4 regions of the Hydrogenophaga sp. ZJX-1 genome follow, and region 2 is predicted to be linked to each of the others. Evidence: predicted binding sites of a transcription regulator. Region 2 holds the regulator's gene; each other region holds the start of a gene.
What was found. The regulator FNR, encoded in region 2, switches genes on or off when oxygen is low (the NO sensors DNR and NnrR bind a similar motif). The targets are predictions, from matches to a motif close to TTGATNNNNATCAA.
Positions count from the first base shown of each region.

Region 1: a site for FNR is predicted at 2,514-2,527, ahead of ACN5W5_RS16455 (hemerythrin domain-containing protein). Genes of this name have one in related genera too.
Region 3: a site for FNR is predicted at 3,245-3,258, ahead of ubiM (5-demethoxyubiquinol-8 5-hydroxylase UbiM). Genes of this name have one in related genera too.
Region 4: a site for FNR is predicted at 2,266-2,279, ahead of ACN5W5_RS11670 (OmpW/AlkL family protein). Genes of this name have one in related genera too.

Region 1 covers NZ_JBMBRA010000005.1:302,470-307,239, reverse strand. The annotation lists gene ACN5W5_RS16460 (heavy metal translocating P-type ATPase) at 71-2,446, shown strand; gene ACN5W5_RS16455 (hemerythrin domain-containing protein) at 2,615-3,211, shown strand; gene ACN5W5_RS16450 (YbfB/YjiJ family MFS transporter) at 3,367-4,611, shown strand.
Region 2 covers NZ_JBMBRA010000001.1:683,689-688,458, reverse strand. The annotation lists gene ACN5W5_RS03390 (sulfite exporter TauE/SafE family protein) at 1-340, opposite strand, end outside; gene hemN (oxygen-independent coproporphyrinogen III oxidase) at 499-1,878, opposite strand; gene fnr (fumarate/nitrate reduction transcriptional regulator Fnr) at 2,058-2,777, shown strand; gene ACN5W5_RS03375 (hypothetical protein) at 2,858-3,151, opposite strand; gene ACN5W5_RS03370 (nitrogen fixation protein FixH) at 3,244-3,546, opposite strand; gene ccoG (cytochrome c oxidase accessory protein CcoG) at 3,586-4,770, opposite strand, start outside.
Region 3 covers NZ_JBMBRA010000005.1:307,482-312,251, reverse strand. The annotation lists gene ACN5W5_RS16490 (GNAT family N-acetyltransferase) at 1-778, opposite strand, end outside; gene ACN5W5_RS16485 (histone deacetylase family protein) at 819-1,745, opposite strand; gene ubiM (5-demethoxyubiquinol-8 5-hydroxylase UbiM) at 1,994-3,208, opposite strand; gene ACN5W5_RS16475 (Spy/CpxP family protein refolding chaperone) at 3,311-3,961, opposite strand; gene cueR (Cu(I)-responsive transcriptional regulator) at 4,203-4,667, opposite strand; gene ACN5W5_RS16465 (heavy-metal-associated domain-containing protein) at 4,664-4,770, opposite strand, start outside.
Region 4 covers NZ_JBMBRA010000003.1:594,872-599,641, reverse strand. The annotation lists gene ACN5W5_RS11680 (O-acetylhomoserine aminocarboxypropyltransferase/cysteine synthase family protein) at 23-1,300, shown strand; gene ACN5W5_RS11675 (alpha/beta hydrolase) at 1,424-2,209, shown strand; gene ACN5W5_RS11670 (OmpW/AlkL family protein) at 2,350-2,946, shown strand; gene ACN5W5_RS11665 (sensor histidine kinase) at 3,010-4,770, opposite strand, start outside.

The DNA.
Region 1 (4,770 bases), on a different contig from region 2:
TCTTCCCCTCAGGGGGCCACGCCAGCGGCCCGCCAGAGGCGGTTCCACGGCGTGTGCTATTAAAGATCTCATGAACACAGCAACCTTAGAAGCCTCGGAGCTTTCCCCATCCTCCTGCCAGATCGACCTGGGCATCGGCGGCATGACCTGTGCTTCCTGCGTCTCGCGCGTGGAGAAGGTGTTGAAGAAGCAGGCTGGCGTCAGCGGTGCGAGCGTGAACCTGGCCACCGAGTCGGCGCGCGTCACGCTCGCCGGCCCCGACGACGCCGAGACCCTGGCGCGCATCAAGCGCGCGGTGCGCGACGCTGGCTACGAGCCGCGCTCCATGGCCGCGATGGACGAAGACAGCAGCGAACGCTGGCACGGCATCCCGACCGACTTCCTGCCCGTGCTTGCAGGCCTGCTGCTCTCGGCGCCGCTGGCCCTGCCCATGGTGGGTGATCTGTTCGGCAAACACTGGATGCTGCCGTCGTGGTTGCAGTTCCTGCTCGCCACGCCGGTGCAGTTCTGGCTCGGCGCGCGCTTTTACAAAGCCGGCTGGCACGCGCTGAAGGCGCTCACCGGCAACATGGAGCTGCTGGTGGCCATCGGCACGACCGCCGGCTGGATGCTGTCCACCTGGCTCTGGTGGCGTGCCGAACCGGGCGAGATGGTGCACCTGTATTACGAAGGCTCGGCGGTGGTGATCACGCTGGTGCTGCTGGGCAAGTGGCTGGAGGCGCGCGCCAAGCGCCAGACCACCAGCGCCATCCGCGCGCTGCACGCGCTGCGGCCAGAGTGGGCGCACCTGTTGCCCGACGGCATCAAACGCACCGAAGAGACCGACGTGCCGGTGGACGAACTGCTGCCGGGCGACCTGATCACCGTGCGGCCGGGCGAACGTTTTCCGGCCGACGGCACGGTGGCGCAGGGCAGCACGCAGGCCGATGAGTCCATGCTCACCGGTGAAGCCATGCCGGTGGCCAAGGCGGTGGGCGACGGCGTGACAGGTGGCGCGCTCAACGGCGAGGGTGCGGTGCAGGTGAGCGTGCGCGCGGTGGGCGCGCAGAGCGTGCTGGCGCACATCATCGCGCTGGTGCAGGACGCGCAGGCGGGCAAGGCGCCGGTGCAGCGCCTGGTGGACCAGGTGGCGGCGGTGTTTGTGCCGGTGGTGCTGGTGATCGCGCTGATCACGCTGGGTGGCTGGCTCTACGTGGGCGCGCCGGTGGAAGAGGCCTTGTTGCACGCGGTGTCGGTGCTGGTGATCGCCTGCCCCTGCGCACTCGGCCTGGCCACGCCCGCGGCCATCATGGCCGGCACCGGGGTGGCGGCGCAGCACGGCATTTTGATCAAGGACGCGCAGGCGCTGGAGATCGCGCACCGCGTGGACACCGTGGCGTTTGACAAGACCGGCACGCTGACCGTTGGCCATCCGCGGCTGCGACTGATCGAGGCGGCCGCGGGTGTGGACGAGCTGGCGGTGTTGCAGGCGGCGAGCGCGCTGCAGGCGCAAAGCGCGCACCCGCTGGCGCGCGCCGTGCTGGAAGCTGCGGCCACGCGTGGGCTGACGGTGGCCGCCGATGCGGCGCAGGATGTGCAGGCGGTGTCGGGCCGCGGCAGCCTGGGCACGGTGCAGGGCGCGAAGCTGGCGTTGGGCAGCCTGCGCTGGATGGACGAGCTGGGTGCGGCCATGGGGCCGCTGGCGGCGCGCGTGCAGACGCTGCAGGACGAGGGCGCCACGGTGTCGGTGCTGGCGGCGCAGGGCGAGGCCGATCAATGGGCGCCGCTGGCCCTGCTGGCCTTCGCCGACGAGGCCAAGCCCGGCGCGGCCGCCGCGCTGGCCGGGCTGCGCGCCCAGGGCCTGCGGCTCTTCATGGTCTCGGGCGACAACCGCGGCGCCGCGCTGGCCATGGCCCACACGCTGGGCCTGCGGGCCGACGCAGGCGAGGTGATTGCCGAGGTGTTGCCGGGCGACAAGGCGGCGGTGGTGCGGCGCCTGAAGCAGGGGGAACGCGAACCGCCCGCGGGGCTGGTGGCGCTGGCGGCGGTGGAGGGTGGCACAGCGCCCGCGGCCGTCACAGCGGGTTCAAAAGAAAGCCACCACACCGTGGCGATGGTGGGCGATGGCGTGAACGATGCGCCGGCCTTGGCCGCCGCCGATGTGGGCCTCGCGATGAGCCACAGCCAGGGCGGCAGTTCCGACGTGGCGATGCACGCCGCGGGGATCACGCTCATGCGCGGTGACCCGATGCTGGTGGCCGCTGCGCTCGACATCTCTCGCCGCACCGTGAGCAAGATCCGGCAGAACCTGTTCTGGGCCTTCGCCTACAACGCCGCCGGCATCCCGCTCGCCGCGCTGGGCTACCTGAGCCCGGTGCTGGCCGGCGCGGCGATGGCCCTGAGCTCGGTGAGCGTCGTCAGCAACGCACTCTTGCTCAAGCGCTGGAAGCCACCGGTGCAGCGCTGAAACCCCGTGTGCCCGGCCGCTCACCCGTTGTCCGTGCTTCGGGGACGTCGCAACTTGGCGGGCAGGGTTGATGTGCATCAAGCTGGTGCGCGCCGTGTTCGGTGATAGTCTTGGGTCGAGTTAACCGACCGATGGGTCGGTTTTATGACCCCAGAGGAGACCAGCACCATGAACCACGAAGCCCTGCGGGTCATCCGCGACGAACACGCCTCCCTGGCGGCGATGCTGCAATCGCTCATGCAGATGGTCCGGCGCGGTCCCGATCCCGATGGGACGGGCCAGTCCGAGCTGTTTTTTGACGTGTTGCGGGCGATGCTGTTCTACATCGACGAATTTCCCGAGAAGCACCACCATCCCAAGGAGTCGGACCTGCTGTTCCCCCGCGTGGCGCGCGTGGCACCGCACACCATGGCCGCCATCGACCAGCTGGAGCGCGACCACATGCAGGGCGAGCTTCGGGTGCGCGAACTCATGCACCTGCTGATGGCCTGGGAGCTGCTGGGCGACACCCGGCGCCAGGCGTTCGAAGACGAGGTGACCCGCTATGTGGATTTCTACCTCGAGCACATGCGGCTCGAAGAGTCGGTGATCCTGCCGGAGGCCGAAAAGAGCCTGACCGACGCCGACTGGCACGCGCTCAACGCCGCGTTCGCCACCAACCAGGACCCCCTGAACAGCCGCGTACCGCGCGACCCGCAGTTCGACCGCCTGTTCACCCGCATCGTCATGCGCGCGCCCGCACCGGTCGGTCTGGGTCAGGGCTGATCGCCGCGCTCGATATCAGCCACCTCAACCTGCCCCGGACGCTGCGGCCAGGGCAGCGTGGCGCGGAACACCGGGCTGCGGCCAGCGAGCCCGATGCCCACCCGGACAGGCATCGCCCGTCCGCGCGGGCGCGCTCTGGCCCACAATGGCCGGCGATGTCCATCCCCTTGCCCGCTTCCCCGGCGCCCGACGCGTCCGACCGCACGCCCTACCTGCGCCTGGCCCTGGCGCTCTCGCTGGGCGCGGCGGTGTCGTTGGGCATCACGCGCTTTGCCTACGGCCTGCTGTTGCCGCCCATGCGCGACGACCTGGGCTGGAGCTACACCCTGGCCGGCGCCATGAACACCGCCAACGCTGTTGGCTACCTCATCGGTGCGCTGGCCATGTCGTGGCTGCTCAAACGCCTGTCGCCCATGCGCGTGCTGCTGGCGGGCTCGGTGCTGGCCACGCTGTTCATGGCCGCCAGCGGCTTTTTCACCGACGCCACGGCGCTGCTGCTGCAGCGCTGTCTGGCGGGTGTGGCGAGTGCGCTGGTGTTCAGCACCGGTGGCCTGCTGGCTGCCCGGCTGGGCGCGCGCCAACCGCATCGAAGTGGTTTTCTGCTCGGGCTGTATTACGGCGGCACCGGACTGGGCATCGTGGTCTCCGCGTTCGGCGTGCCCTGGCTGCTGGAACGGGCGGCCGGTCTGCCCCACGGCTGGGCCTGGGCGTGGTGGGGCCTGTCGGTGTTGTGTGCGCTGGCCACCGCGCTGCTGGCCTGGCCCGCGCGCGTGCTCGCGGCCAGCGAAGCTGCCCGCCCGGCTGCGGCCGCGTCTCCCGGTCAGGCCGCCGGACCGCTCGCCAGCCGCGTGTTCCGCATGCGCGACTTCGCCTTTGCGCTGGCGGGCTATGCCGGTTTTGGCGTGGGCTACATCGGCTACATGACCTTCGTGATCGCGCTGCTGCGCGAGCAAGGCAGCAGCCCCGGCGCGATCACCCTGTTTTACGCGCTGCTCGGGGTGGCGGTGGTGGCCTCGTCGCGCATCTGGGCCGGCCTGCTCGATCGCCACAGGAGCGGCCAGGCGCTGGCGCGGCTCAACGCCCTGCTCGGCGTGGCCGCCATCCTGCCCGCGCTCACCACCGCCTGGCCGCTCGTGATCGTTTCGGGCCTGCTGTTCGGTGGCGTGTTCCTCTCGGTGGTCGCGTCCACGACGGCGCTGGTGCGGCACAACCTGCCACCCGCGCAGTGGGCCGCAGGGATCAGCGCTTTCACCGTCATCTTCGCCGCCGGCCAGATCGTCGGCCCCACCGTGGTGGGCCTCATCGCCGACGGCCCGGGCGGGCTGGCGCGCGGGCTGGTGTTTTCAGCGCTGGCGCTGTGGGTGGGGGCGGCGCTGGCGCTGCGGCAGCGGGCGCTGTGAGGTGATGCTCAGCCGTGGATGCGCTGGGGCAGCTGCTGCACGGTCCAGATCGGACAGCCCAGTTCGCGCTCCATGGCGCTTGCCTGCGCCCACAGACCCTGATCCCCGGAAACCAGCGCGGCGGTTCGCGCTGTTCAGCGGCCATCGCTGTGGCGGGTG
Region 2 (4,770 bases):
GCGCCTTGCGCCACAACGATTGGCCCAAGTTGTCAATCCAGGCGGGTTGGCGCGCTTGCCAGATCAGTGCCAGGCCCAGGAGAAATGCCGCAGCGTGGAACATGGTCCAGACCGGCCGAATCGCTATGGTGTTGGTCCCCAGCACCGCAAGCCCCTGGACGGACCCCGCCGCAAAAGCGCCGAACAGCGAATACCCGAACATACGACTGAACTGGAACGTCCACAGCGCCCGGGTGCTGCGCTCGCCTGCCGCGCGGCTGATGCCAGCACAGGCTGCGCCGCACATGGCGACACAGTGGGGTCCACCCACGATACCCATGAACAGGGCCGTGATCGCCATGGAAGCTTGCATGAAGGAACTTTAACAGCGCGTGGGTGATAGAAGGCGGAGGCTAGTTCTAACCCGCCCCTATTGGTAGTGAGTATTGATCCCACTCGCACCCGCTCATGGACACCCCACGCGAACAAAGACCCGCCACTGGTCCAAAAGCTGACCGTTCAGATGATCTTTGAAAACCGGGCACGGTCCTGATCAACCTGCAGATTTTTATCAAACACCATGGCAATGGCACGGACCAAGTACCAACCGGTCGGCGTGACCTGAACACCGCTGTCATCCAGGGTGACCAAGCCGTGTTCGGCCAGTCCGGCCAGCACTTCGAGCTCGCGCGCGAAGTAGCTCTTGAAGTCGATCAGGTGACCCAGTTCGATCGATTCGTACTGCAGTTGCCCTTGGCACATGATGGACATGATGACGGCACGGCGCAGCAGGTCATCCCGCGTGAGCACCAGACCCCGCACGATGGGCAGCTTGCCCTGATCCAAAGCGTCGTAATAATCCTCCAGCGTCTTGGCATTCTGGCTGTAGGTGGCTCCGATGCGCCCAATGGCGGAAACCCCCAAGGCGATCAGATCGCAGTCGGGCTGCGTGCTGTAGCCCTGGAAGTTGCGGTGCAGGCGGCCCTGGCGCTTGGCCACTGCGAGTGCATCTGTGGGCAAGGCGAAATGGTCCATGCCCACATACACATACCCAGCATCGCTCATGGCATCCAGTGATGCAGACAACATCGACAACTTGTCACCGGGGCTGGGCAACTCTGCCGAAATGATGCGACGCTGCGGCTTGAAACGGGAGGGCAGGTGCGCGTAGGCGTACAACGCAATGCGGTCGGGACGCAACTGGTTCACCTGAGCGAGCGTGCGAGCGAACGACTCGGGCGTCTGCAGCGGTAGACCGTAGATCAGGTCCACGTTGACCGACTCAAAACCGATCTTGCGGGCGGTTTCCACCAGCGCGAACACCTGATCGGCAGGTTGCACGCGATGCACCGCCTTCTGAACAGCGGGGTCGAAATCCTGGACACCAAAGCTGAGGCGGTTGAAGCCCAGTCTCGCCAGCGTCTGAAGCCGCTGGTCGGTCACGGTCCGGGGGTCCACCTCGATCGAATATTCTCCACCCGGCACCAACGTGAAGTTGCGCCGGATCATCGTCATGAGATCCTCAAGCTCTGGATCGGACAAAAAGGTGGGTGTGCCACCACCCAGATGCAGCTGGGACACGCTGTGCCCCTTGCCAAAATGCTGGACCTGCAACTCCACTTCACGCGACAGGTACCGCAGGTATTCAGCCGCCCGTTCGTGGTGCTTGGTGATGACCTTGTTGCAGGCGCAGTAGTAACAGACCGACTCGCAGAACGGAATGTGAATGTAGATGCTGAGCGGCAGTGCCAGCGAGCCGGCCCTGCGCTGCTCCAGCGCTTGTATATAGTCACCCTCGGTATAGGCTTCGACAAAGCGGTCAGCCGTCGGGTACGAGGTGTACCGCGGACCGGGAACATCGAATCGCTTGAGCAATTCATCGGAAATGGCGTGACTCACAGACTGTTCTCCAATACTGAACCTTGAATGTGCACCACGCTCGCATGTCCTCCCTTGATCTTGATCAATCGTGCGCGCATTCGCAAATTTTCGCTCCGGTGAGGGGCGTGGCACACAGGCATTTCCTCGACACAAGTCCCAGCTATGCGTTAAGCTCACCACCGATTTCCGGATAATTTATGGACGCACAAAGCATCAAAGTCGCCTGTTCAAGTTGCAACCTGCGGGAATTGTGTCTTCCCATGGGTCTCAACCCCGACGAGATGGACAAGCTCGACAACGTCATCTCGGCCCGACGACGCATCAAGCGCGGATCGGCACTTTTCAATACGGGCGACAGATTCACCTCGCTGTACGCCGTGCGTTCCGGGTTCTTCAAGACCTGCGTCACCACGGCCGATGGCCGGGATCAAGTGACCGGCTTCCAGATGACTGGTGAGATCATCGGCTTGGATGGCATCGTGAGTGATCGTCATTCCTGTGATGCCATCGCACTGGAAGATGCTGAAGTCTGTGTGATGCCGTTCGATCAGGTCGAGGAACTCTCCAGGGAGTTCACCACCCTGCAGCACCATGTGCACAAGATCATGAGCCGCGAAATCGTGCGAGACCACAGCGTCATGTTGCTGCTGGGAAGCATGCGAGCGGAAGAACGCCTCGCGGCTTTCCTGCTGAACCTTGTGCAGCGCCTGCACGCCCGCGGTTTTTCCCAGTCCGAACTGATTCTTCGGATGACCCGCGAAGAAATTGGCAGCTATCTCGGCATGAAGCTGGAGACGGTGAGCCGCACATTTTCCAAGTTCGTGGAAGAAGGCATCATCGAAGTCAAACAGCGCTACGTCCACATCAAGAGCACCGAGGGTCTCCGGTTGATTGTGAACCCGCCGACCTGCCCCTGAACCCAGTTCACTCAAGACAAAAGCCCCAACGAATGACACCTCGTTGGGGCTTTCTGTTTTGAAGTGACCGCTGAGGGTGTTCAGCCGCAAGATCCGTTCTTGGCGCAATCCTGGGGCCGCTGATCCGGTGGGACCGGACACCGGTTGACCTCAAATGGCGACATGGACAGCAGGGTGGTGAGCGCGCTCGACACCATCGCCACCAGCCAGAAAGTGAAAAACGCCAAGGTATAGACCGCTGGGCGAGACAACTCCAACGGCGCGCCAAACCAGTGGAGATCGCTGGGATCGATCATGGCAAATACGATCATTTCCAGCACCGCGGCGACCAGAAAGGCTGGCCACGCTATCCACATCCATCTTTGAGCGGTCATTCCTGTTTCTCCTCGTGTGTTGTTGTGATCGATTTCAGGCATCAAAACCGGTGCAAAGGTGCCATCTCAGCCACAGGACGGCACACGTCTCGCTATTCCTTCGAGGGCGGGACGACTGGAGACGCCGCGTGGTTACGTGCTTGGTGGGCCGGTTGAAGCTTGATCAGTGCCTCGGCCCGCGCCTGTCCATCCAACAACTGGGCCGCCTTCAGGTCCCGCTCAAAGTCGGCCTTGTTCAGAACAGGGTCAGCGCCCTCCACGGCTATGACGGCCGTGATGATGGCCGCGACCACCACCACCAATGGCCCACCCACCACCAGCCACATGTGCGGAACGCGCCACCAGGGAATGGGCGGGTGTTCACTGGAAGACTTTTTGAGTGTTGCGGTGTTCATAGGTATCTCTGAGTCGGGTTGACTGCTGACAAGCGGTGCTCAACGTGGCACCAGGAAGGCTGCCTTTTCAGTGACAGATACACCATCATTCTCGGCAGCCTTGATTTCGAAATGGATGGGGTGCGACCCGGTGTCTGCAGCACCCGGGGGAAGCTGCACCCGGATGACCGCAGAGCGCACTTCCGTCGGCAAGACCTCAATCTCCGACTCCGAGGCAATGGTGATACCAGGCAACCCAGAAACGCTGATCACATATCGTTGCGTGCTCTCGGTTGCATTCATCACCTGCAAACGGAAGACATTTTCGATGCGGCCCTGTTCAACCATGCGTGCCAGCGCGCCGCGGTCCCGGATCACGTCCACCTTGAGCGGTTTACGAAGGAACAGGCTGATCATGACGGCGAGCGTGATCGCCAACAGAATGCCGGTATAAACCAGCACCCGCGGGCGCATGGCCCGACGGATCATCTGCTGGGTATTCCAGCCTTGCGCGATGCCGTTCTGGGTTGAGTACTTGACCAGTCCACGCGGATAGCCAACCTTGTCCATCACTTCGTCGCACACATCGATACAGGCACCGCAACCGATGCACTCGTACTGAAGGCCATTGCGGATATCGATACCTGTCGGACATACCTGTACGCACAACGTGCAGTCTACACAGGATCCCAGACCGAGCGCCTTGGGGTCGGCTTTCTTCGAGCGAGGACCACGCGGTTCCCCACGCTTTTCGTCGTAGGTCACGATCATCGTGTCCTTGTCGAACATCGCACTCTGGAAGCGTGCGTAAGGACACATGTACTTGCAGACCTGCTCACGCATGAAGCCGGCGTTGCCATAAGTGGCAAAACCGTAGAAGAATATCCAGAAGGTCTGCCACGGGCCCAGCGATGCAGCCAGCGAGACCGCGGCCAGCTCCCTAATCGGCGTGAAGTAACCCACAAAGGTAAAACCGGTCCACAGCGAGAACAGTATCCAGAGCGCGTGCTTCGACCACTTCTTGCCGAACTTGCCGGCTGAAAACGCCGAATCATCCAGGCGCATGCGAGCCGAGCGATCGCCCTCGACTTTTTTCTCGATCCAGAGAAATATTTCTGTGTAGACCGTCTGCGGGCAGGCATAACCACACCACAAACGTCCGGCGACAGCCGTAAACAGGAACAACGCCAAGGCGGCAATGACCAGGAGACCCGTCAGATAGATGAAGTCCTGCGGATACAACAC
Region 3 (4,770 bases), on a different contig from region 2:
CGTCAAACACGTCGTCGCTGCCGACGATGGTGCCGCTGTGGGTCTGCGCGGCTTCGTTGCCCGCCTGCTTGCGCCCGGCCTTGAGCACCACCACCGGCTTGGCGTTGGCGGCTGCGCGCAGCGCGCTCATGAAACGGCGCGCGCTGGAGATGCCTTCCATGTAGACGACGATGCTGTGGGTTTGTGCATCGGAGGCGAGGAAATCGAGCACCTGGGCGATGTCGACCGAGGTGTTGGGGCCGAGTGAAACCACGGTGGAGAAGCCCACGGCGTTCTGGCTCGCCCAGTCCAGGATGGACGCCGTGAGCGCGCCCGATTGCGAGACCAGCGCGAGCGGGCCGGCGGCTGTCAGCGGGCCCACCACGCTGGCGTTGAGGCCGGCGCGCGGGCGCTGGAAGCCCAGGCTGTTGGGGCCGAGCAGGTGCATGCCGTGGCGACGCGCGACCCGGTGCATGTCGCCCGCCATGTCGGCCGTGGTGCCGCTGCCGACCACCAGCGCCGCCTTGCACTTGATGCGCCCGGCCACTTCCAGCGCGGCGATCGCCTCGGCCGGAGGCAGGGCGATGATGGCCAGGTCGGCCCGGGTCTGGGCCAGATCGGCCAGGGTGCCGGTGGTGTGGATGTCGAGGAAGACCAGGTTGCCGCTGAAGCGCTGGGCGGTCAGTGCGTTGATCAGCGCCCGCGCTTGCGGTATCTGGCTGTCGGGATCGTCGGTTTTGCCGGCAAAGACGGCGATGGTTTCGGGCAGGAAGAGCGGGGTGAGGTAGTGTTTGTCCATGAGGGACTCAGGTTGCTGAAGATTCGGATGGTTCGTGTTCTCAGTCGGCGCCGATCAGCACGCGCACATGGGCCGCGACACTGCGGGCGAGGGGGCTCAAAACGTAGCCGCCCTCCAGGCAGGAAATCACGCGCCCCTGGCAGTGTTTGCCGGCCAGTTTCATGAGTTGCTGGGTGACCCAGGCGTAGTCGGCTTCCACGAGGCCGAGGTTGCCCATGTCGTCTTCCCGGTGGGCGTCGAAGCCGGCCGAGATGTAGATCAGCTGCGGCGCGAAGGCGTCGAGCGCGGGAATCCAGTGGTCGGTGACCGCGGCGCGGAAGGCGTCGCTGCCGGAGCGGCTGGGCAGGCCGACGTTGACCATGTTCGGGCCGACGGCGTTCTCACCGTTGAAGGGATACAGGCCCTTCTCGAAGATGGAGCACATCAGCACGCGTTCGTCACCGCGGAAGATGTCTTCGCTGCCGTTGCCGTGGTGCACGTCGAAGTCGATCAGGGCGATGCGCTGCAGGCCGTGCACATCGAGCGCGTGGCGCATGCCAACGGCCACGTTGTTGAAGAAACAGAAACCCATGGCCGCCGAGCGCTCGGCGTGGTGGCCTGGCGGGCGCACGCTGCAGAAAGCGGTGGTGGTTCTGCACGTCAGCACCAGGTCGGTCGCCTGCACCGTGGCGCCTGCGGCGCGCAGGGCGGCCGAGAGCGTGTGTGGGCACATGTTGGTGTCCGGGTCCACCGGGTGCAGGCCTTCCTTGGGCGAGGCTTCGAAGATTTCGCGCACGTAGAGCGAGGCGTGGGCCCGGCCCAGCTGTTCCTCGGTGGCCATCGGCGCGTCGTACGGGATCATGTAATCCAGCAGACCCTTGACCAGCAGGTGGTCGTTGATGGCACCCAGGCGCTCGGGGCATTCGGGGTGGTGGGCACCCATGTCGTGGCGGGCACAGTCGGCGTGCGTGATGTAGGCGGACAGCATGGTCTTGTGGTCTCCTCGGGGGGTGGTGAGAGGCCGGGCCTCTGCGTGCCCGTGCGGATTGACATGCATCAATCTAGACCCGAATGCTGACAAGCATCTTGACGCACCGCAACAAGACCTTGCCGGAGCCCACCCCTGGAGCCTGGATCGGAGCGCGTGTCTGCTTTCCAGAAAGCGGTGGAACCGGCTTTGCCGGGCCACTCGCGTTTGCCCCTAGGGGGGTGACGCGAAGCGGCGCGGGGGGACGATCAGTGCAGGCCCGTCAGGGATGCCGCCACCGCACGCTTGAACGGCGTGAAGCGTTCACCCAGCCCCACCATGGCCTGGCGCAGCAGGCGGGCCGGCGTTTCTTCTCGGGTGTAGAGCGTGGCAAGGGCGTGGGTGGCCATGTAGAGGCCGCGGCTGGCGCCCTGGTGGGCGCGCTGGTAGCGCTGCAGCAGGGCGGGCGAGGCGATGTCCTGCCCTTTCTGATGCGCCTGGATCAGTGCCTTTGACAGGCTGTCAATGCTGCGCAGGCCGAGATTGAAGCCGTGGGCCGTGACCGGGTGCATGCCCACGGCGGCGTCGCCGACGACCGCGAAGCGCTGCGCCACCAGGCGGCGTGCCCAGACGCCCACCAGCGGGTAGGCGTGGCGCGTGCTGCTGAGCCGCATGGCGCCGAGCTGGTGGCCGAAGCGCTGCGCCATGGCGGCGTTGAACGCGTCTTCCGGCAGGTCCATCAGGGGCTGGAGTTCCTGGCTGGGCAGGGTGAGCACGACCGAGGAGCGCGGCAGGCCCGTCTGCGGACAGGGGTTCATGGGCAGCAGGGCGAGCGTCTGGCCGTGGTCGAACCACTCCCAGGCGGTCTCCAGGTGAGGCTGCTCGTGCGTCATGTTGCAGACCAGCATGGTGCGACCGTAGTCGTGCATGTCGGCCGGAATGCCCATGGCGCGGCGGGTGCTGGAATGGCGGCTGTCGGCGGCCACCACGAGTTTGGCGCTCAGGCGCTGACCGGCGGCAAGCGTGAGGTGGGCGCCGCTGGCGCCGGTGTGGATCTGGGTGACCTGTTCGCCGCAGCGCAGCTCGGGCGGCTGGCCGCTGGCGTCTTCGGGTGCCAGGGCCGCCTCGAAGGCGGCGCGGCGGATGTGGTGGTTGGCGACAAGGAAACCGAGTTCGGATTTGGGGCTCAGCTGGTGGCTGATGCGCATGCGCTGCTGGCCGGGGCCGGCGCCGCCGTCGAGCACGAGTGCGTCGCGCAGCGGCGCGATGTGGGCTTCACCGAGCAGGGGCCAGATCCCGAGCTGGCGCAGCAGCTCGGCGCTGTGCTGGGTGAGGGCAATTTCTCGGCCATCGAAAACGGGCTGTTGCAGCGCGTCGCGGGTGTGCTGTTCGATCAGGCCGATGTGCAGTCCGCTGCCGCGCAACGCTCGGGCCAGGCTCAGGCCGGCCGGGCCGGCGCCGATGATGATGAGGTCAAAGTCCATGGCGGGGCAGCTTATCGGGTGGCTGGGCGGTGGGGCTTGACTCAGGTCAAGCCCATGAAAAAGCCCCGACGGGCGGGGCTTGGGAAAGGGTTCGGGTCGGGTTCAGCTGCGCGGCTGCATCGGGGCATCGCAACCGGCACCGCCACCCATGCCACCCATGCCACCCATGCCACCCATGCGGTGGTGACCGCCGTGGTGGTGTTCGCCCATCATGCCGCGTTCACCCTGCAGGCCGGCGCGCTGGAAACCGCCGTGGCGCTGGCTGTCAAACACCTTCTGCTGCTCGGGCGTGAGCGCGGCGTAGAAGCTCTTGGTGGCGTCGATGCGCTTGTCCATCCGGGCGTCGCGTTCGGCTTTCAAGGCCTGCATCTTGTCCAGACGCTGCGGCGTGGTCAGCTTGGCCCAGTCTTCACGGTTCACGTCGCGACCCATGTATGGCTCCGGTGTGGTGCGGGCCACAAAGGCGCTCCACGCGGCTTCCTGCGCCGGCGTGATCTTCAGGGTTTCCTTGAGCTGGGCCTGGCGCTCGGCCATGCGTTTTTGCATGCGTTCCATGCGATAGGCCCGCTTCTGGGTGAGCTCGGCGCTGCCCGGTGTGGCGGCCGGTCCGGTCTGAGCGCGTTGGGCCATGTGTTGCGCACGCATGTCTTGCGACGGGGCACCCATGCCCTGGGCGATGGCGGTGGCGGAAACACCCACGAAAGCGGTGGCGAGGGCGGCGGCGATGAGGGTGCGTTGGCTGAACAGTTTCATGAATCACTCCTGAGGTTGAAGAAGGGCTTTCCAGAATGGGCAGGCGGGGTACCTGCTTCCGGAATGGCTTCAGTGTGAGCAGCTGCTGTATCTGCTCTGTGCTGGAGTGATGCCGGTTTGTAAAGATTTGTTCCGCTAACGCCTGGATGGCTTGCGGCAGATCAAGGATCCACAACCTGGCCGCCCAAGGTGGATCAACCCGCTGCGGGACAGCGACCCGCGCAGCGGTGGAGTGTGGGGGTCAGAGACTCCCGAGGTCGTCGAGGATCGGGCAGTCGGGCCGGTCGTTGCCGGGGCAATGGCACAGCAGTTCGTCCAGCGTGCGCTGCATGGCCTGCAGCGCTTCGATGCGCTGGCCCAGTTCGTCGCGGTGTTTCTGCGCGATGCGCTTGACGCTGGCGCTGCTGCGGCGCCGGTTGTGCCACAGGCTCACGAGTTCGGTGATGGCGTCGAGGCCGAAGCCCATGTCGCGCGAGCGGCGGATGAAGCGCAGGGTGTGCACGTCGGCCAGGCTGTATTGCCGGTAGTTGCTGTCGGTGCGCGCCACCGCGCCCAGCAGGCCGAGCGCTTCGTAATGCCGCAGCATCTTGGGCGAGATGCCGCTCAGGCTGGCTGCGGTGCCGATGTTGGCCGGCCAGGCGCCTGCGGCATCCAGCGGGAACTCGGCCACATCGCTGGGCCGGGCGGCACCGCTGGCGTGTTTCATGCAGCGACGGCGTAGCCTTCTTCGCTGATGGCCGCGGCCACCGCGTCGCGCGGCTGTTCGGTCTGGACTTCCACCAGGTTCTGGCTGCGGTCAATGCGCACCT
Region 4 (4,770 bases), on a different contig from region 2:
ACAACAACCTCCTGGAGACCGCATGAGAATCGAAACCATCGCCGTGCACGGCGGCTACACCCCCGATCCCACCACCAAGGCGGTGGCGGTGCCGATCTACCAGACCGTGGCCTACGCGTTCGACGACACGCAGCACGGTGCCGACCTGTTCGACCTCAAGGTCGCGGGCAACATCTACAGCCGCATCATGAACCCCACCAACGGCGTGCTCGAAGCGCGCCTGGCGGCGCTCGAAGGCGGCGTGGGCGCACTCTCCATGGCCTCGGGCATGGCGGCCATCACGGCGGCGATCCAGACCATCGCCGAAACCGGCGACAACATCGTTTCGGCCTCCACGCTCTACGGTGGCACCTACAACCTGTTCGCCCACACCTTCCCGCAGCAGGGCATCACGGTGCGCTTCGCCGATCCGCGTGACCCGGCGGCCTTCGCCGCGCTGATCGACGAGCGCACCAAGGCGATCTACTGCGAATCGGTGGGCAACCCGCTGGGCAACGTGACCGACATCGGCGCGCTCGCCGCCGTGGCCCACGCGGCCGGCCTGCCGCTGATCGTGGACAACACCGTGTCCAGCCCCTACCTGTGCCGCCCGTTCGAACACGGTGCCGACATCGTGGTGCACTCGCTGACCAAATACCTGGGCGGCCACGGCACCACCATCGGCGGCGCCATCGTCGACAGCGGCAAGTTCCCCTGGGCCGAGCACAAGGCGCGCTTCAAGCGCCTGAACGAGCCCGACGTGAGCTACCACGGCGTGGTCTACACCGAAGCGCTGGGCGCAGCCGCCTACATCGGGCGCGCCCGCGTGGTGCCGCTGCGCAACATGGGCGCGGCGCTCTCGCCCATGAACGCGTTCCAGATCCTGCAGGGCATCGAGACGCTGGCGTTGCGCATGGACCGCATCTGCGAGAACGCGGTCAAGATCGCCACGCGTCTGCAAAACCACCCCAAGGTGGACTGGGTCAACTACGCCGGCCTGTCCGACCACAAAGACCACGCGCTGGTGCAGAAATACATGGACGGCAAGGCGTCCGGCATCATCAGCTTTGGCCTGAAGTCGACCGACGCCATCGCGGCCGGCGCGCGTTTCCAGGACGCACTGATGCTGTTCACGCGCCTGGTGAACATCGGCGATGCCAAGTCGCTGGCCTGCCACCCGGCCACCACCACCCACCGCCAGCTCAACGCCGACGAAATGAAGAAAGCCGGCGTGAGCCCGGAGATGGTTCGCCTGTCGATCGGCATCGAACACATCGACGACCTGATCGCCGATCTGGAGCAGGCGCTGAGCAGGGTGTGACCCCCCCTGCGCCGCTTCGCGGCTTCCCCCCCAAGGGGGGACCACGCCCTTGGACCGGCGAAGCCGGATCTTCGGCGTGCGCTGGGATGGGGCACGCGCTCCGGTGGTGGAGTTGAACCTGCCATGCGAATCCTCCAGGCTCTGCGCCTGATGCGGCTCTGGGCCGCCGCCGGGCTGGCGCTGCTGTACCTGGCGGGTTGCAGTGACAGGGATGCCTGGCAACGTTCGATGCTGTACCACCCGCAGCCGGCCCGGCAGGCGGGTGATTCGCTGACGCTGCCGGTGGACGGTGCCACGCTGCAGATCAGCCTGCGGTCGAGGCCCGGCGCGCCGGCGATCCTTTATTTCGGTGGCAACGCCGAGGACGTGTCGGGCACCCGGCCCCAGCTCGAGCGCCTGTTTCCCGACCATGCGCTGTATCTGATGCACTACCGCGGCTACGGGCAGAGCACGGGTGAACCCGGCGAGCCCGCCCTGCACGCAGACGCCCTCGCGCTGTACGAGCATGTGCGGCGCGAGCACGCGGAGATCAATGTGATCGGCCGCAGCCTGGGCAGCGGCGTCGCCGCCCGCCTCGCGAGCGAGCGGTCGGTGGCCCGGCTGGCCCTGATCACGCCCTACGACAGCATCGAGAACGTGGCGGTCGAGCACTACCCCTGGTTGCCGGTGCGCTGGCTGATCCGGGACCGTTTCGATTCGGCGGCGGTGGCCGGTCGCATCAGCGCGCCCACCACGCTCATCGTCGCCGAACACGACACGCTGATCCGGCCCGGGCGCACGGCGCAACTTGCCATGCATTTCAAGCCGGGTGTTGCGCGTACGGTCGTGGTGGCGGGCGCCAACCACAACGACATCGGCACCCATCCGGTCTACGACCGTGCGCTGCTGGAGGCGCTGGCTGGGGATTGATCTGAATCAATTCGTCCGCATTTCCGGCGCCGCACCGTATTTGTGCGCGGTGCCGTTTGATCTTTAGCAAATGGGTCCCATGCCGGGTCTTCTGTAATGCCTGCCGGGAATGTTCCCGTGTCAAGGACTGAAGGAAGACCATGAAGAAGCACATCGTTGCCGTTGCCGCTCTCTGCTTGCTGGGATCGGGCGCCGCACTGGCGCAGGACTTCAAGGCAGGAAACCTGCTGGTGCGTGCCCGCGCCGTTCACCTGGACAGCGCCAACAAGGACAGCACGGGCCTGGACCTCGCCGTCAACGACAAGTGGCTGCCCGAAGTTGATTTCACCTATTTCATGAGTTCGAACCTGGCGGCCGAACTGATCCTGACCGTGCCCCAGAAGCACACACTGACCGCGGGCGGCGCCCCCATCGGCAGCCTGAAGCACCTGCCCCCCACATTGACGGTGCAGTACCACTTCACGGACCTGGGGGCCTTCAAGCCGTACGTGGGCGCGGGCCTGAACTACACCCGCTTCAGCTCGGTGAACCTGCCCGCTGGCGTGGACATCAAGCGCAACAGCTTCGGTCTGGCGCTGCAGGCGGGCATGGACTTTCGCCTGACCGACACGATGTACCTGAACGTCGACGTGAAGAAGGTCCAGATCGCCACCAAGGTGAGCGCGGGAGGCACCGAGATCGGCAAGCTGAAGGTGGACCCGCTGTTGCTGGGTGTCGGTGTGGGCTGGAAGTTCTGACCCCCAACCGTTTCACCCGAGTCCAGGCCCGGCGCGTCCAGCGTCCGGGCTTTTTTTGTGCGTTCAGGCCATGCGGGCCAGCCCCAGCGTGAACACCACGCCATCGGCCACGTTGCGCGCCTGCACCGTGCCGCCCATCTTGGCCATGTAGGTCTTGACCACGAACAGGCCCTGGCCTCGGTGGCCTTCGGTCGGCGGCAGGTCGGACACGCCGTAGTCAAAAATGCGCGGCAGCAGCGCTGCGGCTATCGCCGGTCCCTGGTTGTGCACCGCGATCCAGGCGTGTTGCGGATCGGCCGTCAGTGACAGCGTGATGGCGGTGCCCGGTGTGCGGCAGCGCTGGGCGTTGCTCAGGAGGTGCGTGACCACGTCTTCCAGTGCGAAGCCATCGGCCCGCACCTGCAGGCCCGCCAGCCCGGTGTTGTCGGCGTCCAGGTAGCGCACGTCGTCGATGCCGGAGAAGTGCGCGTTGTCGGCGATCTGCCGCAGGAAGGCGTGGATGTCCAGCCGCTCGCTGGCCATGTCGGCGGCGACGATGGCCTCGCTCGGTGAGGCGTGCCCGTACAGCACCTTGACGGCCTGCTGCATGCGCTGCACGTAGCGGTGGCTCGGGTCCTCGGGCCGGCCGTGCAGCACCATCAGCGACTGCAGCGGGGACATGATCTCGTGCCCCACGGCGTGCCACATGTCCAGCTCCTGCTGGGCGCGCTGGTGTTCGCGCGAGATGTCGTTCTTCACCCGTTGCAACAGGTCGGACAGGCCCCCGGCCAGGATGCCGAGTTCGTCGCTGCCGCGCAGGTCGCTCACGTCCAGGTCGGCGAGCCGGTTTTCCGGCAGGGGCGCGTGCACGTTGTACGACACCGCCGCGGCGCGCCGGGTGAGCTGGGTCACGCGGCGGATGAGCCCGATCTCGATCAGCAGCCAGGCCAGCACGATCGCGCCCAGCATGGCCCCGACCAGCCAGAGCAGGCGCGTGGCGACGATGCTGATGCGGCGCTCCACCGTGCGCACGTCGCCCGTCAGCGTGATCTCGAAGCGGCCCACCGGCGTGGCCACGGTGTCCACCGCCTGCAGCGGCGGCACCTGGGCGCCCACCGGCAGCAGGCCCACGATGTGGCGCACCCAGGGCGATTCGCGCTCGCCCGGGTCGGCGCTGCCTTGCAGGGTCTGCGTGGCGGGGGGACGCGTGAGGCCCGGGGCCAGGGTGCTGGCCAATCGCTGGATCTGCAGGCTTTCGCCCGGCAGCAGGGACTGCGCCAGTTCGGCCAGCGCGGAGGGCTCGGCCTGGCGCGGCGCGGTGGTGTCCAGCAGTTGCGCGGACGCGGGCCCCACGATCTGCAGCCCCACGCGGATGTCGGCGAGATCGGCGGGCGGCCAGACCACCCGGGCGGGCGGCAGGTGGGCCACGCGCAGGGCGTCCGAGGGCAGGCGGATGGAATAGAAGGCGCGGCGCGGGCAGTCGGGCTGCGCCTGGCCTTCGTCGGCGCAGTCCGGGCTTTGCCAGACCCAGCCGCGGAAGTCCCGCACCGGGCGGGTCTTGCGTTGCAGCGTGTCGGGCTCCGCGCCGGCCTCGGGTGCCCGAAAGCCGGCCCAGCGCCCCACCAGCGGCGCCTGCGGCTGGCCACGGGCGCTGGCCACCAGCTCCAGCGGCGCGATCCAGCGGGTGGTCTGGCCGCGCAGCGTCAGGTGCACCCGGGCGCGGTGCACGTCCTGCAAGTCCAGCTGGCCCCGCTGGCGGCCCACCAGCGGCGGGCTGACGAAGCTGCCCGCGAGGTAGACGAAGCCGCCTGCGTAGGGGTTGCTGCCGATCGCCGCGCAGGCGCT